DNA from 2 places in the Microbacterium hydrocarbonoxydans genome. Region 2 is predicted to be linked to the other one. Evidence: predicted binding sites of a transcription regulator. Region 2 holds the regulator's gene; the other holds the start of a gene.
What was found. The regulator HrcA, encoded in region 2, represses chaperone genes, less so after heat shock. The targets are predictions, from matches to a motif close to TTNGCACTCGNNNNNNNCGAGTGCNAA.
Positions count from the first base shown of each region.

Region 1: groES (co-chaperone GroES) is a predicted target of HrcA. The motif match lies at 3,263-3,289, and genes of this name have one in related genera.

Region 1 is NZ_FNSQ01000005.1:2,920,858-2,928,415, forward strand. It holds gene BLW44_RS14320 (ABC transporter ATP-binding protein) at 1-271, shown strand, start outside; gene BLW44_RS14325 (ABC transporter substrate-binding protein) at 438-1,709, opposite strand; gene rarD (EamA family transporter RarD) at 1,854-2,789, opposite strand; gene groES (co-chaperone GroES) at 2,883-3,179, opposite strand; gene BLW44_RS14340 (class I SAM-dependent methyltransferase) at 3,324-4,532, shown strand; gene BLW44_RS14345 (hypothetical protein) at 4,554-5,777, opposite strand; gene BLW44_RS14350 (PTS sugar transporter subunit IIB) at 5,761-6,873, opposite strand; gene BLW44_RS14355 (hypothetical protein) at 6,877-7,377, opposite strand; gene tsaD (tRNA (adenosine(37)-N6)-threonylcarbamoyltransferase complex transferase subunit TsaD) at 7,386-7,558, opposite strand, start outside.
Region 2 is NZ_FNSQ01000005.1:1,717,038-1,724,595, reverse strand. It holds gene BLW44_RS08575 (PhoH family protein) at 1-867, opposite strand, end outside; gene BLW44_RS08570 (HIT domain-containing protein) at 932-1,279, opposite strand; gene BLW44_RS08565 (16S rRNA (uracil(1498)-N(3))-methyltransferase) at 1,324-2,052, opposite strand; gene dnaJ (molecular chaperone DnaJ) at 2,065-3,180, opposite strand; gene hrcA (heat-inducible transcriptional repressor HrcA) at 3,219-4,250, opposite strand; gene hemW (radical SAM family heme chaperone HemW) at 4,344-5,561, opposite strand; gene BLW44_RS08545 (DUF1990 family protein) at 5,578-6,231, opposite strand; gene lepA (translation elongation factor 4) at 6,302-7,558, opposite strand, start outside.

The DNA.
Region 1 (7,558 bases), 1.2 Mb from region 2:
GGACCCCTCCGTGCTGCTCCTCGACGAGCCGTCCGCCGGGCTCTCCCCCGTGCGCCAGGATGATGCGTTCATCCGCGTCTCCGACATCAACAAGGCCGGCGTCACGACCATCATGGTCGAGCAGAACGCCCGTCGCTGCCTCCAGATCTGCGACCGCGGCTACGTGCTCGATCAGGGCAAGGACGCGTACGAGGGCACCGGGCGCGACCTGCTCAACGATCCGAAGGTCATCGGCCTGTACCTCGGAACGCTCGGCACGGACGCCGCCTGACGCGGCTGACACGAGAGAGGGGCGGATGCTGCGGCATCCGCCCCTCTCTCGTTCTCCCGAGTCCTGCACGATCCCTGGTCCTGCACGATCCCTGGTCCTGCACGGCATCCCTGGGCGCGGACACGACGAAGGCCCCGGATGCAGCATCCGGGGCCTTCGCTCGTGATCAGTTGGTGCGGGAGATCAGGTTGTCGGCGCTGTACTCGTACGTGCCGATCGAGGCGCCCTGCGGGTCGCCGTTCTCGTCGAACGTGACCTCGCCGGAGTAGCCGTCGTAGTCGGCCGTGCCGCCGTCGTTGATGATCTTGGCGCAGTCCTCGAAGCTGGTGCACTTCTCACCGTCGCCGCTACCACCGGAGACCTCGGCCATCTTCTCCGCGATGTCCGCACCCTCGGTCGAGCCGGCTGCGAGCGATGCGAGAGCGACGAGCACGACGGCGTCGTATGCCTCGGCCGCGTACGTGAAGTCGTTGACCTCGGCGTTGCCCTCACCCGTCCAGAACTCCTGGAGGCGGTCGGTGAAGTCGTCCTCGAGCGCCGGGCCAGGCTTCGTGCCCTGAGCACCCTCGAGCGAGAACGGGAAGTTCGTGTCGGGCGACGAGCCGTAGTCCGACAGGTTTCCGTCGACGAGGTAGAACTTGTCCGGCGTGATGCCCGCGTTCACGAGCAGCGGGGCGATCGTCTTGAACTGGTCGAACGAGACGATCGCGACGGCGTCGGGGTTCTGCGCCTTGATGGTCTCGACCTGTGCGTCGAACTGACCGTCACCGACGTTGTAGGACGCGTCGGCGACGACCTCGCCACCTGCACCCTCGAACGTCGACTTGATGTTCTCGAAGAGACCCGTGCCGTATGCGTCGTTCTGATAGATGACGCCGAGGGTCTTGTGTCCGTCCTCGGCGATCAGGTTGCCGAGCACCTCGCCCTGGAGCAGGTCGCTCGGTGCGGTGCGGAAGTAGAGGCCGTTGTCGTCCCAGTCCGTGAAGTCGGGGCCGGTGTTCGACGCGGAGATCTGCAGGATGCCGGCGCTGACGTTGCCGTCGAGGATCAGGCGGGAGACGCCGGATGCCGCAGCACCGACGATGGCGGTGACGCCTGCGCCCTGGAGCTTGGTGATCGAGGTCTCGTACGCCTTGGTGTCGGTGTCGCCCTCGTCTTCGGCGGTCAGGTTGATCGTGACACCGGCATCGGCATCGTTGACCTCCTTGACGGCCAGCCCGACGCCCGATTCCATGGGCGGGCCGAGGAACGACAGCGAACCGGTCTGCGGCAGCAGCGACCCGAGCTCGAGGGTGAGGTCGGCGGCCGGCTTTCCGCCGTCGCCGGACGGCTCATCCGAGGGCGTGCTGGTGCAGCCTGCGACGACGATCGCCGAGGCGCTCAGCAGCGCGACTCCGGCGAGAATCTTGGCGCTGCGCGAGCGCGTGAATGCGGTCATGATGCTCCCTTGCGTGACTGGCCGTGGATTGTGACCACGGTCGGGTGCTCTAACACTAGGACCGAAAGGCTTCGCGTAGGGGTCGCCGATGTTTCGGTGCGTTAACGATCCGACACCGAGTTTCCCGCCGCTTGAGCCGCGAGTTCAGACCAGTTCCGGCTGCGCACTCCGTCGCCCACGTCGCGCGGCGAGCAGCAGGTCGATCACGAACACCAGGATCGCGATCCAGACGATGATGAACCCCGCCCATCGCTCGACCGGCATCGGCTCGCCGAGTACGGCCGCGCCGATGATGAACTGCATGATCGGGGTGATGAACTGGATCATCCCGATGATGGCGAGGTTGATCCGTCGTGTCCCTGCCGCGAAGAGCAGCAGGGGTACAGCGGTCGCGACGCCGGCGAAGGCGAGCAGCGCTGCGTGCCACGGGCCGTTCGCGCCCATCGTGATCCCTGTGGTCGTGGCGACCAGGATCAGCTGGACGACCGCGATCGGGATCAGCCAGAAGGACTCCAGCGTCAGACCGCTGACCGCGTCGACCGCTGGTCCGATCTTCTTCTTGATGAGTCCGTAGACGCCGAAGGACGCGGTCAGCGAGAGCGCGATCCAGGGGAACGATCGGTAGAAGAGCACGATGACGACCACCGCCACCGCAGCGATGCCGATCGCGACCCACTGCAGTCGGCGGATCCGCTCCTTGAGCACGAAGACACCGAGCAGCACGGTGGTGATCGGGTTGATGAAGTAGCCCAGGCTCGTCTCGACCACGTGGCCCGTGAGCGTGCCGATGAGGAAGACCTGCCAGTTGACGTAGATCAGGATGCCGGCCAGCGCGGTCCACCCGAGCAGCTTCGGCTGCCGGATGATCACACCGAAGGCGGACCAGCCTCGCGTCGCCGTGAGCAGGATCAGGCAGAAGGCGAGGGACAGCAGTACCCGCCAGGCGACGACCTCCCAGGGCCCCGTCGGTGTGAGGAGCAGGAAGTAGAGGGGCAGGACGCCCCACAGCAGGTAGGCGCCTCCCGCGTACGCGACCCCCGCGGTCTGAGTGGCGCGGGCGGAGGCGGTCGTCGGGGGCACCGCACAACCCTACCTGTGAGAGAAGAGGAAGACCGCGAGGACAGAGGAAGGGCCCGGATGCAGATGCATCCGGGCCCTTCCGAAGACGTTGTCTCAGCGGACGACGACTGCGAGCACGTCGCGAGCCGACAGGACGAGGAACTCGTCTGCGCCGAACTTCACCTCGGTGCCGCCGTACTTGCTGTACAGCACGCGGTCGCCGACGGCGACGTCGAGCGGAACGCGGTTGCCGTTGTCATCGATGCGGCCAGGACCCACGGCCACGACCTCGCCCTCCTGGGGCTTCTCCTTGGCGGTGTCGGGGATGACCAGGCCACTCGCGGTGGTCTGCTCAGCCTCGACCTGCTTGATGACGATGCGGTCCTCGAGCGGCTTGATGGAAACCGACACGGTCTACCTCTTCTTTCTTGACGCTGACAGGAAGACTTTTCGCACTCTCAACCCGAGAGTGCTAATCCAGTCTAGGCGTTCCGCTGGCACTCATGCAATGCGAGTGCCAATGGGCAGGGAAGGGCCGCGGCCTAAGCTGGAGACGTGGAGATCTCCGAGCTGCGCGCCCTGCTCACCCCTGACGGGCTGGAGCTGCTCGACAGCCTCGGACCCGTCGAGCAGGTCGGCGATGTCGCCCGTTCCGTGTCGCAGCTGCGGGCGGCCGGCCACTCCCCCGACCTCGTCTCGGCCGTCGTGGGCCAGGCACGTCTGCGGGCGAAGGCCACGGGAAAGTTCGGCGACTTCGCCGCGCGGATGCTCTTCACCCGCGCCGGACTCGAGCAGGCGACCCGGCTGGGCGTCGCTGCGCGCCACGCCCAGCGGCTCCGGCAGGCGGGGATCACCCACGTCTCTGACCTCGGCTGCGGGATCGGCGGCGATTCCCTCGCGTTCGCCGGCGCAGGACTCGACGTGCTCGCTGTCGACGCCGACGAGGTCACCGCGGCCATCGCCGCCTACAACCTGGCGCCGTTCGGCGAGGATGCGACCGTCCTGCACGGAACGGCCGAGGACCACGTCCCCGCAGGCGGCGTCGCCACGCAGGCTATCTGGATGGACCCCGCCCGCCGCACGTCCGGCCACAGCGAGACCAGTCGCGTGTCGTCGTCGGACTACTCGCCGCCGCTGGACTGGGCGTTCGATGTGGCATCCCGGATCCCCGCGGGGATCAAGCTGGGTCCGGGGCACGACCGGGACGCCCTTCCCGCCGACGCCGAGGCGCAGTGGGTCAGTGCCGACGGCAGTGTCGTCGAGCTCGTCGTCTGGACAGGCTCCCTCGCCCGCGAGGGTGTGCGCCGCGCCGCGCTCGTGGTCCGCGGCGAGCGCTCGCACGAGCTGACCGCCGGAGCGGATGCCGACGACGCGCCCGTCCGCGACCTCGGCGCGTTCCTGCACGAGCCCGACGGCGCGGTGATCCGCGCCCGCCTGATCGGAGACGTCGCTCGGACGCTGGATGCCGGGATGCTCGATGAGCGCATCGCGTATCTCACGTCCGACGCTGCGCTCACGAGCCCCTTCGTGCAGTCGTTCCGGGTGCGCGAGACGATGCCGGCCAACCCGAAGGCCATCAGCGCTGTGCTCAAGGCACACGGCATCGGCACGCTCGAGATCAAGAAGCGCGGCATGGACATCGACCCCGCCGCCTTCCGCAAGAAGCTGACGCTGCGGGGAGACCAGGCGGCCACTCTGATCCTCACCCGGGTGGGCGACCAGCGACGGGCCATCCTCGCGGACCGGGTGCCGGCACCGGAGTAGCGTCCGTCCCGACGGGCGACGCTAGCCTGCAGGGTCGTCGGAGGGAACCTCGACCTGTATCGGGTCCTGCTTCTCGCCGCCGACCTCGAACGTCTCGCCGGGCTTCACGGTCGCCTCGGCGGCCGGCGCCTCGCCGGAGACGATGAGGTATGACGTGCCGGTCGGCGTGTAGGCGAGCGTCACGCTCCAGGAGCTGCTCGCCCCTGTGGCGTTGTCGACGGTGACGCCCGAGACCTCCAGCTCGTGGCCCGGCACCTGCGTCTGCCCTGCCTCGGTGCATTCGAGTGCGTCGACGGCATCGACGACCAGGCAGTCCTGCGGCGCGCCGTCGACGACTCGCTGCGCCGACCAGACCGGGGCGTCGCCGAAGTATCCGATCACCGAGAACGAGTACTCCTCGAATCCCTGCGCGACCAGGTCCTCGGCGCTCTCGCGCTCTTCCCCCTGGAACTGCGCCAGCCAGTCCTCCTGGGTGTTGTCCCAGCGCTGGATGAACGCGACGATCTCCCCGTTCATCGTCCTCGTGGCCGAGGCCCAGATCTGCTGCGGGGCCTCGTCGCCGTCCGCAGCCGCCGCGGTGATGCTCACCCCGGCCCCGGCACCGCTCTCGAACTCCTCGGCCCGCTGGCACTGACGTGCGGAATCCTCCGCCGTGTCGATGGTGACGCACACCATCTCCCCGTCGTCCTTCGTCGCGAACCAGACGATGACGTCGTCATCCTGTCCGATCGCGCGTACGCTGCCCGGATCGTACTTCCCCTCGACCTGCAGCTCGGCCCGGCGCTCCTGCTGCTCGGGAGTGAGCGCCACAGCGTCGTCGCGACCGAACAGCGCCCACCCGGCCGCCACGCCGATGACGAGGAGAGCGACGGATGCCGCGGCCACCGCTTTCCAGTGCCGACGCAGCGTCTGCCGCAGTCCGGTCGCCGGTCGGGGGACGCTGGCGAGGCCCTCACCCTCGTCGCGAGCCTGGTCTGTGGATTCCGGCCCCTCAGGGGCCGCCCCGACGGCGGTCGGCGATCCGGATGCCGTCGCCGCGGGAACGTCGGAGGACTCCACGATCGCAGCATCGGCCCGCGATCCCTCACCATCCGAGGGCATCTCGATCGGCGCCGCCTCCGGCTCGGCGCGAGAGCCTTCCAGCTCACGCAGCCGCGCGGCATCCGCCTCGGTCAGTCCCCCGTCTCGCCCGTACGCCTTCGCCTGCAGGGCGCGCAGCTCGGCGGCATCAGTCTCCTGCAGCATCGTCGCCCGCCTCGCCCTTCGTCACGGTCAGATACTGCTGACCGTAGCCGAAGCGGTACTCGTACCGGGTGGCGACACCGCCGGCGTCCTCGACATCGAGGGCGAGGGTGCTCTCGGCGCCGGACAGCATCAGGCTGTCGTCGCACACCATCGGCGGATCGGGCATTGAGCCGTCGAACACCAGGCAGAAGCGCTGCGTGGCCATGTCGATCCCCGTCCAGATCGGCACCCCTGCGTCGTAGCCGACCACCGCGATCGAGCGGCGGTCCAGCCCCGTCGCCTCGGCGAGGGCTTCCGCCGCCTCGACCTCCTCCTGGCTGGCGAACGTTGCGGTGGTCTGGGGCGAGGTGATGTAGCTGCGGGCGATGATCGCAGGCTCCCCCTTCGGTGTGAGGAGCATCTGCACCTCCACGTCATAGCTCTGCGATTCGTCGACCACTGTCGTGAGCGTCGCATTCACGCCCTGGATCGACGCCTGCTCGCGGGTGGTGCAGGCCGGTGCCGTCGCCCGGTCGTCGCCCAGGACCAGACACACGTTCGCTCCGCCCTCCTTCGTCGCGAACCAGATCACCACCCCCTCCTCTTCCTGCAGGGCGCGGATCGACCCGGAATCGAAGTCGCCCGAGGCGATGAGCGCGGCCTGCCAGTCCTGCTGCGTCGTGGTCAGCTGCAGGGGCCGCGGCCCCCGGTCCGCGAACAGCAGCCACCCCAGCAGCACCCCGACGACGACGAACACCACGGAGACCCCGAGCACGACGGGCCACCGCCGGCGGAGCACCGTGCGCGCGGACACGTCGTGCGGCCCCGGATCCGTGGCGACGACGGCGTCTGTCGGCCTGCGGTGCGCCGGCTCGCGGTGGGGCGCCGACTCCCCGGGCTGCGACGCCGACTCCCCGGTCTGGGGCGCCGACTCCCCGGGCTGCGACGCCGGCGCAGCCGTGACAGGAGCGGTCGTCGCAGCGAGCCCGTCCTCCGACACTCGAGCAGCCTCCAGCTCGCGCAGTCGCTCGGCCTCCGCATCGCTCAGCGCACCGGAACGTCCGTAGGCGCGCGCCTGTAGGGCACGCAGCTCGACGGAGTCCTCGACGTCGAGCATCCGCTATCCGATCCTCTCGAACTGCATCCCCGCCCAGACCAGCCAGCCGAGGCTGTACACGGTCGCGCAGAGCCCGAGCACGAGCGCCCAGCGCGCGATGGCCCGGCTCTCCACGGGACGACGCAGTGACATGATCGAGGCGATCACCGCCACCACGGCGACGGGGATGCCCCACCCGACGAAGAACGAGGCGACCAGCGCGACGATCGCGGCCATCAGCGCCCACGGCGCGAGCCGGGTGTCATCGACACCGGACGCCGCCGACGGCTCCCAGTCGTCGTCCCGCTCGGGAGCGTCGATCACCGGACCGGTCACGACGATCGGCTCGACGCTCACCGGACCGGTCGGCAGCTTCGAATAGCCCTCACGGCGAGCGCCGGGGAGACGCGCCGATCCCACGGGTCGCTCGACCTCGCCGCTCGGCCCCTCCACGCTCGCACGGGGGGCTGAGGCTGCGGCCTCAGCGGCGGGGTCCGCACCCGCCGACCCTGACGTGCGGGACATATCGCTCATCACTGCACCGCGACGCGCTCGTCGACCTGGATCTCGGTGACCGGAAGCGTGGAGTCGGCACCGAAGCCGAGGGTCGACGGAGCGCGACCGGACGAGATCAGCTCGGCGGCGAGCGCGGCGATCATGGCGCCGTTGTCGGTGCACAGCGACAGCGGCGGAATGCGCACGGTCA
Region 2 (7,558 bases):
CAGCGAGTGACGCACGACATCGTCGCTCGTCAGTCGGGCGAAGTGGATGTCGTCGATGCCGTCCAGCACTCGGGTCACGAGGCGCAGCCCGGACGATCCCTGGGGCAGGTCCACCTGCGTGATGTCACCGGTGACGACCATCTTCGACCCGAAGCCGAGACGGGTGAGGAACATCTTCATCTGCTCCGGCGTGGTGTTCTGCGCCTCGTCGAGCACCACGAACGAGTCGTTGAGCGTGCGTCCGCGCATGTAGGCGAGAGGTGCGACCTCGATGGTTCCCGTCGCCATCAGGCGCGGGACGATCTCGGGGTCCATCATCTCGTTCAGAGCGTCGTAGAGCGGCCGCAGGTACGGGTCGATCTTGTCGGTGAGGGTGCCGGGCAGGAAGCCCAGTCGCTCCCCTGCCTCGACGGCCGGACGCGTCAGGATGATCCGCGTGACCTCCTTGCGCTGCAGCGCCTGGACGGCCTTCGCCATCGCGAGGTAGGTCTTGCCGGTTCCCGCGGGCCCGATCCCGAAGACGATCGTGTTCTCCTCGATCGCGTCGACATACTCCTTCTGACCGAGGGTCTTCGGACGGATCACCTTGCCCCTGGTCGAGAGGATCGCCTCGCCGAGCACCTCGCTCGGCCGCGGGCCGCCGTCGGTGCGGAGCATGCGGGCGGAGCTCGCGACATCGCTCGGTGCGAGGTCGTGTCCGGCCTTCGTCATCGTCATCAGCTCGTCCACGAGGGACTTCGCCTTCGCCACGGCGTCGGGTGCGCCCGACAGCGTGATCTCGTTGCCGCGCACGAGCACCTGCACGTCCCGGTGCTCCTTCTCGAGCATCCGGAGCAGGCGGTCCTGCGGGCCGAGCAGCTGCACCATGGCGACACCGTCGGCATAGATCTTCTCGACGGCGGTGTCGGATGCGGTCACGGGGTCGTTTTCGTCAGAAGCCAACGAGCTTGTTCTCCTCGATGTTGCCGAGCACATGGGCGTGCACGTGGAAGACGGACTGGGCGGCGCTCGCGCCGTTGTTGAAGATGAGGCGGTACTCGCCGTTCGCATGCTCGGAGGCGAGCTGCTTCGCGGCGGCGACCATCTCGGCCAGCAGACCGGGGTCGCCGGCGGCGAGTTCGGTGACGTCGCGGTAGTCCTCGGTCTTCGGGATCACCAGCGCGTGCAGCGGCGCCTGCGGGTCGATGTCGCGGATCGCGAAGACCCGGCCGGTGTCCAGCAGGATCTCACCCGGGATGTCGCCGTTCAGGATGCGCGTGAAGATCGAGGGCTCGGACATGCTTCCAGTCTACTGACCGCCATGCGGCGCGGACCGAAGCCTTCTCACCACCGGCCGAGCGCGACCGAGAGCACGGCGATCGCCGCGGGACCTGCCGTGGAGGTGCGCAGGACCGTGTCGCCGAGCAGCACGCGCTCCGCGCCGGCGGCGACCAGCTTCGCGATCTCGTCGTCCGAGATGCCGCCCTCCGGACCGACGACCAGCACGACGTCGCGTCCGTCCGGTTCGAGCTCCGAGAGCCGGGCGGGCGCACCGGGATCGAGCAGCAGGACCCGCTGAGTCGAGACGCGGGCGGCGAGATCGGATGTCGACGCGGGCACCGCGACCTCCGGCACCCACCGCCGATGGGCCTGCTTGGCCGCCTCGCGGACGATCGTCGCCCAGCGCTCACGTCCCTTGACCGCCTTCGGGCCGTCCCAGCGGGAGATGCTGCGACTCGCCTGCCACGGCACGATCTCGTCCACTCCGAGCTCACAGGCGGCCTGCACCGCGAGCTCGTCACGATCACCCTTGGCCAGAGCCTGCACGAGGACGATCCGCGGACTCGGGGCCTCCTGCGTCGACCGCTCGGACACGCGGACGTCGACCCGGGACGGCGACACCTCCTCGGCGACGCCGGCGAGCCATACGCCCGCGCCGTCGCCGACCGTCACGGTCTCGCCGACGCGAAGACGGCGCACGACCGCCGCGTGCTTGGCCTCGGCGCCGGTGAGGGAGACGAGGTCGCCGACCGCGGCATCCGACGATGTCTCGACGAGGAAGTGCAGTGCCATGCCGGTGCCCGATCAGTGCGAGCGGAAGCGGTCGCGCAGCTTCGAGAACAGCCCCTGCTGGAACTGCGCCAGCTGCGGACCCGGAGCCTTGGTCTTCTTGGCGAAGTCCTCGATGAGGGCGCGCTGCGCGGAATCGAGCTTGGTCGGGGTCACGACCTGCACGCCGACGCGGAGGTCTCCGCGCTGGGTGCCCCGCAGCGGCGTGATACCTCGGCCCTTGATGGTCAGGACATCGCCCGACTGCACTCCGGAGCGGATCTCGAGGTCGACCTCGCCGTCGAGCCCCTGGATCGTCGTCTCGGTGCCGAGGATCGCATCGGGCATCGAGACCTCGAGCGTCGCGAGCAGGTCGTCGCCATCGCGGCTGAAGGACGGATGCGGGTTCACGGTCACCTCGACGTACAGGTCACCGTTCGGACCGCCCGCCTTGCCGACCTCGCCGGAGCCGGGGAGCTGCAGACGCAGACCGGTCTCGACGCCGGCGGGGATGTCGAGCGAGACGGTGCGGCGGGACCGCACTCGGCCCTGGCCTCCGCAGGTGCCGCAGGGGTACGGGATCGTCGTGCCGTATCCCTCGCAGGTGCCGCAGGGCTGGGAGGTGACGACGTTGCCGAGCAGACTGCGCACCTGGCGCTGGACGTGTCCCGTGCCGCCGCAGATGTCGCAGGTGACGGGCGAGGTGCCTTCCTGACAGCACGAGCCATTGCAGGTCTCGCAGAGGACGGCGGTGTCGACCTCGATGTCGCGGTGCGCACCGAAGACCACGTCGCCGAGGTCGAGGGTGACCCGCACCAGGGCATCCTGACCGCGCTCCCGCCGTGACCGGGGACGCGCGCCGCGACCCCCTCCCTGACCGGCGCCGAAGAAAGTCTCGAAGATGTCGCCGAAGCCGCCGAAGCCCTGGAAGTTGCCGGCCGCGCCGTCTCCGCCGCCCATGTCGTAGCGACGACGGGAGTCGTCGTCGCTGAGGACGTCGTAGGCGTGGGTGACGAGCTTGAACTGCTCGGCCGCATCCTCTCCCGGGTTCACATCCGGGTGGAGCTGACGTGCGAGGCGGCGATACGCCTTCTTGATCTCGTCGGTGGAGGCGTCGCGGGAGACGCCGAGTACCTCGTAGTGATCTGCCACAATGGCCCTTCTGCGTGTGCTGTCTCTGGGCGGCCGCGTCAGCGGGACGCCTCGTCTTCGTCGAGCATCCGCGAGAGGTAGCGGGCCACAGCCCGCGCGGCCGCGAGATTGCTCGGGTAGTCCATGCGCGTCGGCCCCATGACGCCGACGCGCGCCGTGCCGCTGGGTGCGGCGTAGTTGCTGGCGACGATCGATGCCTCGCCGAGCCCGAACGAGGCGTTCTCGGTGCCGATGCTCGCGGCGAGACCGTGCGCGTCCGCCTCCATCTCGCTCATCAGGCGCAGCAGCGTCACCTGCTCCTCGATCGCCTCGAGCAGCGGGTGGATGCTGCCGCGGAAGTCCTGCTCGCGTCGAGCCAGAGTCGCTGCTCCGGCCATCACCAGGCGCTCCTGACGGAAGGCGCCGAGCTCGTCGATGACGATGGTCGCCAGAGCGCGAAGGACCACATCCTGGGCGTGCGCGTCCCCAGCGAGAAGCGCCTGCAGTCGCTCGGCCGCGTCGCTGACCGCGCGACCGGTGATGAGTGCCGACAGCCGCGCCCGCAGCAGACCCATGTCCGCCTCGTCGACGTCGACCGGCAGCGGCGCGATGCGCTGCGAGACCCCGCCCGCGTCGGTGACGAGCACGATGAGCAGGCGGTTGGGGGCGAGCGCCACGAGCTCGAGATGCGTCAGGTGGGCACGCGCGAAGGACGGGTACTGCGCGAGCGCGACCTGACCCGTCAGCTGCGTCAGCACGCGGACCGTGCGGACCATCAGGTCGTCCAGGTCCGACGGTGCGGTGAGGAACGACTCGATCGCCGTGCGCTGCGCGACCGAAAGGGGGCGCAGCTGAGCGAGGTGGTCGACGAAGACGCGGTATCCCTTGTCTGTGGGGACGCGTCCCGACGACGTGTGCGGTGCGGTGATCAGCTCTTCGTCTTCGAGCAGGGCCATGTCGTTGCGGATCGTCGCGGCCGACACCCCGAAGGAGTAGCGGTCGACGATGGATCGGCTGCCGACGGGTTCGTGCGTCTCGACGTAGTCCTGCACGATCGCGCGAAGAACCTGGAGGCCTCTTTCACTGACCATCGCAACTCCCTCCCCTTGGCACTCACTGGCTTCGAGTGCCAATTCTACCCGCCGATGCGCGCGTATCGGTGATCCGCGGCCATGGCAGTCGGCTCAGTCGGTGAGTTCGCGCACGACCGCGTCGGCGAGAAGGCGCCCGCGCAGTGTGAGCTGCACGCGTCCGCGCACGGCCGCGGCGGGGTCGACGAGCCCGTCGGCGATGAGACCGGCGACTCTCGTGCGCTTCGCGGGCGCGAGATCCGCCACCGCGATGCCCTCCCTGATCCGGCTCAGCAGCAGCACGCGCTCCAGCGTCGCCGATTCCAGGTCGGGCCGTTCGGTACCCGCTGCCGGGGACTCCCCTGCGGCCAGGCGCTGGGCGTACGCGGCCGGGTGCTTGACATTCCACCAGCGCAGGCCCGCGACGTGGCTGTGTGCACCCGGCCCGAATCCCCACCAGTCGTGCCCGCGCCAGTAGGCCAGATTGTGGCGCGAGCGCTCCCCCTCGGAGCGGGCCCAGTTGCTGATCTCGTACCACTCGAACCCGGCTGCCCCGAGACGGGCGTCCGCGAGCTCGTACATGTCGGCCTGCAGGTCGTCGTCCGGCATGGGCACCTCGCCACGCCGGATCTGCCTGGCGAGCTTGGTGCCGTCCTCGATGATCAGCGCATACGCCGAGATGTGATCGGACTCGAGCGCCAGCGCCGCGTCGAGCGACGACTCCCAATCGGCGAGCGTCTCACCGGGCGCTCCGTAGATGAGGTCGACGCTGACCGCGAGCCCGGCGTCTTTGGCTGCTGCGACGGCGGTCGTCACGTTCTCGGGGCGGTGGGTGCGGTCGAGCGCTGCCAGCACATGGGGCACCGCCGACTGCATCCCGATGGAGAGGCGCGTGACGCCGGCGTCGGCGAGCGTGCGCACCACCTCGGGCGTCACGGTGTCGGGGTTCGCCTCGACCGTCACCTCGGCACCGTCAGCCAGGCCGAATGCATCGGTGGCGGCATCCAGCATCCGTGCGAGGTCGCCCGCCGGCAGCAGGGTGGGTGTGCCTCCGCCGAAGAAGACCGTGTCCATCGGACGCAGGCGACCGGCGTCCGCGAGCACGCGTGCAGCGAGGTCGATCTCCGTGATCAGGGTCGAGGCGTAGTCCTCCTGCTTCGCTCCGCGCAGCTCACCCGACGTGTAGGTGTTGAAGTCGCAGTACCCGCAGCGCACCCGGCAGAACGGGACGTGGAGGTAGGCCGAGAACGGCACGGCGGGATCGACCGAGAGGTCGGACGGGAGACTGCCGTCGGCCGGTGCCGGATCTCCGAGAGGGAGAGGACCGGCCATCAGAGGTGTACGGCCATCAGACGGGGGTCGCGTAGAGCGGGGAGATCGCCCTCAGGTAGCGGGCGAACAGCTCGCGCCGCCGCCGCTTCACAAGAGCGGGCACGAGGCGATAGAGCAGGGAGTTGGGGGCGTCGAAGGCACGGACGGAGAACCACACCTCGTCGTTGTCCTCACGCCAGTCGATGTCGAAGGACTCCTCGCCGCGCACCACGGATCCGCCGACGGTACCCAGGACGAATCCGATTCGGCGCTTCTCCTCCGTCACGGAGATCACACGAAGTTCGGCATCCGCTCGCATGCCGCTCACCCTGCCGTGCAGCCGCAGCGTCATGCCAGGGCCTGCGAAAGGGGTGCCCTCGGCATCGAAACGCTGCTCGACGTCGTTCTTGCTCGGAGCGATCGGCGTGCCCTCGGCATCGAAGCTGACGCCTGCATATGCGGGACCGGGAGCCGGCCGCACATCGTCGATGCTGAGACCAGCGGCCCGCTGGGCGGTCCAGGTCAGGAGTGCATCGCCGGCGGTCTGGAATCGCTCCGCGCCGCTGCCGATGCGCCAGGAATTCTCCGCCGGGATGCTGCGCTCCGGCGGGTACTGCATCAGATCGGGGGCGTGGGTAGCACCCACGGCCGCATAGTCCACCGTGTCGTCTCGGAAAGTCCCGCGCCGCATGAGAACCAGCCTACTTCCCGTCACCTGGACGATCACCCCCACGCGCCGGACAGCCCCGACTCGCGGGGTCCTACTTCTTGTCCTTGCCCTCGACGTCACCGGAGAGGGCGGCGATGAACGCCTCCTGCGGCACCTCGACGCGACCGACCATCTTCATGCGCTTCTTGCCCTCCTTCTGCTTCTCGAGGAGCTTGCGCTTGCGACTGATGTCACCGCCGTAGCACTTGGCGAGCACGTCCTTGCGCAGCGCCCTGATCGTCTCGCGGGCGATGATCCTGGCGCCGATGGCGGCCTGGATCGGCACCTCGAAGTTCTGGCGAGGGATCAGCTTGCGCAGTCGCTCCGTCATCAGCGTGCCGTAGGCGTAGGCCTTGTCGCGGTGCACGATCGAGCTGAACGCGTCGACCTTGTCGCCCTGCAACAGGATGTCGACCTTGACCAGGTCCGCCTCCTGCTGTCCGGCGGGCTCGTAGTCGAGCGAGGCATAGCCCTGGGTCTTGGACTTGAGCTGGTCGAAGAAGTCGAAGACGATCTCACCGAGCGGCATCATGTAGCGGAGCTCCACGCGCTCCTCGGAGAAGTACTCCATGCCCAGCAGTGCTCCGCGACGCGACTGGCAGAGCTCCATGACCGTGCCCACGTAGTCCTTCGGCAGCAGGATCGCCGTCTTCACCATCGGCTCGGAGACAGATCCGATGCGTCCGTCCGGGTACTCGCTCGGGTTCGTGACGGTGACCGTCTCCCCCGTGTCGCTCGTGAGCACCTCGTAGATGACGCTGGGCGCCGTGGTGATGAGATCGAGGCCGAACTCGCGCTCGAGGCGCTCGGTGATGATCTCGAGGTGCAGGAGACCGAGGAATCCGCAGCGGAACCCGAAGCCGAGGGCGACCGAGGTCTCCGGCTCGTACTGCAGTGAGGCGTCGGAGAGCTTGAGCTTGTCGAGCGCCTCGCGCAGCTCCGCGTAGTCGCTGCCGTCGATCGGGTAGACCCCCGAGAACACCATCGGCTTGGGATCGGTGTAGCCGGCGAGGGCCTCGGTTGCGGGCCTGCGCGCCGTCGTGACGGTGTCGCCGACCTTGGAGAGACGCACGTCCTTCACGCCGGTGATGAGGTAGCCGACCTCGCCGACACCCAGACCCTTGGTGGGCACCGGCTCGGGACTCGACACGCCGACCTCGAGCGCCTCGTGGGTAGCGCCCGTGGACATCATCTGGATGCGCTCGCGGGGCGACAGGCTGCCGTCGATCATGCGGACGTAGGTGACGACACCGCGGTAGGCGTCGTAGACGGAGTCGAAGATCATCGCTCGGGCAGGCGCGTCGGCGTC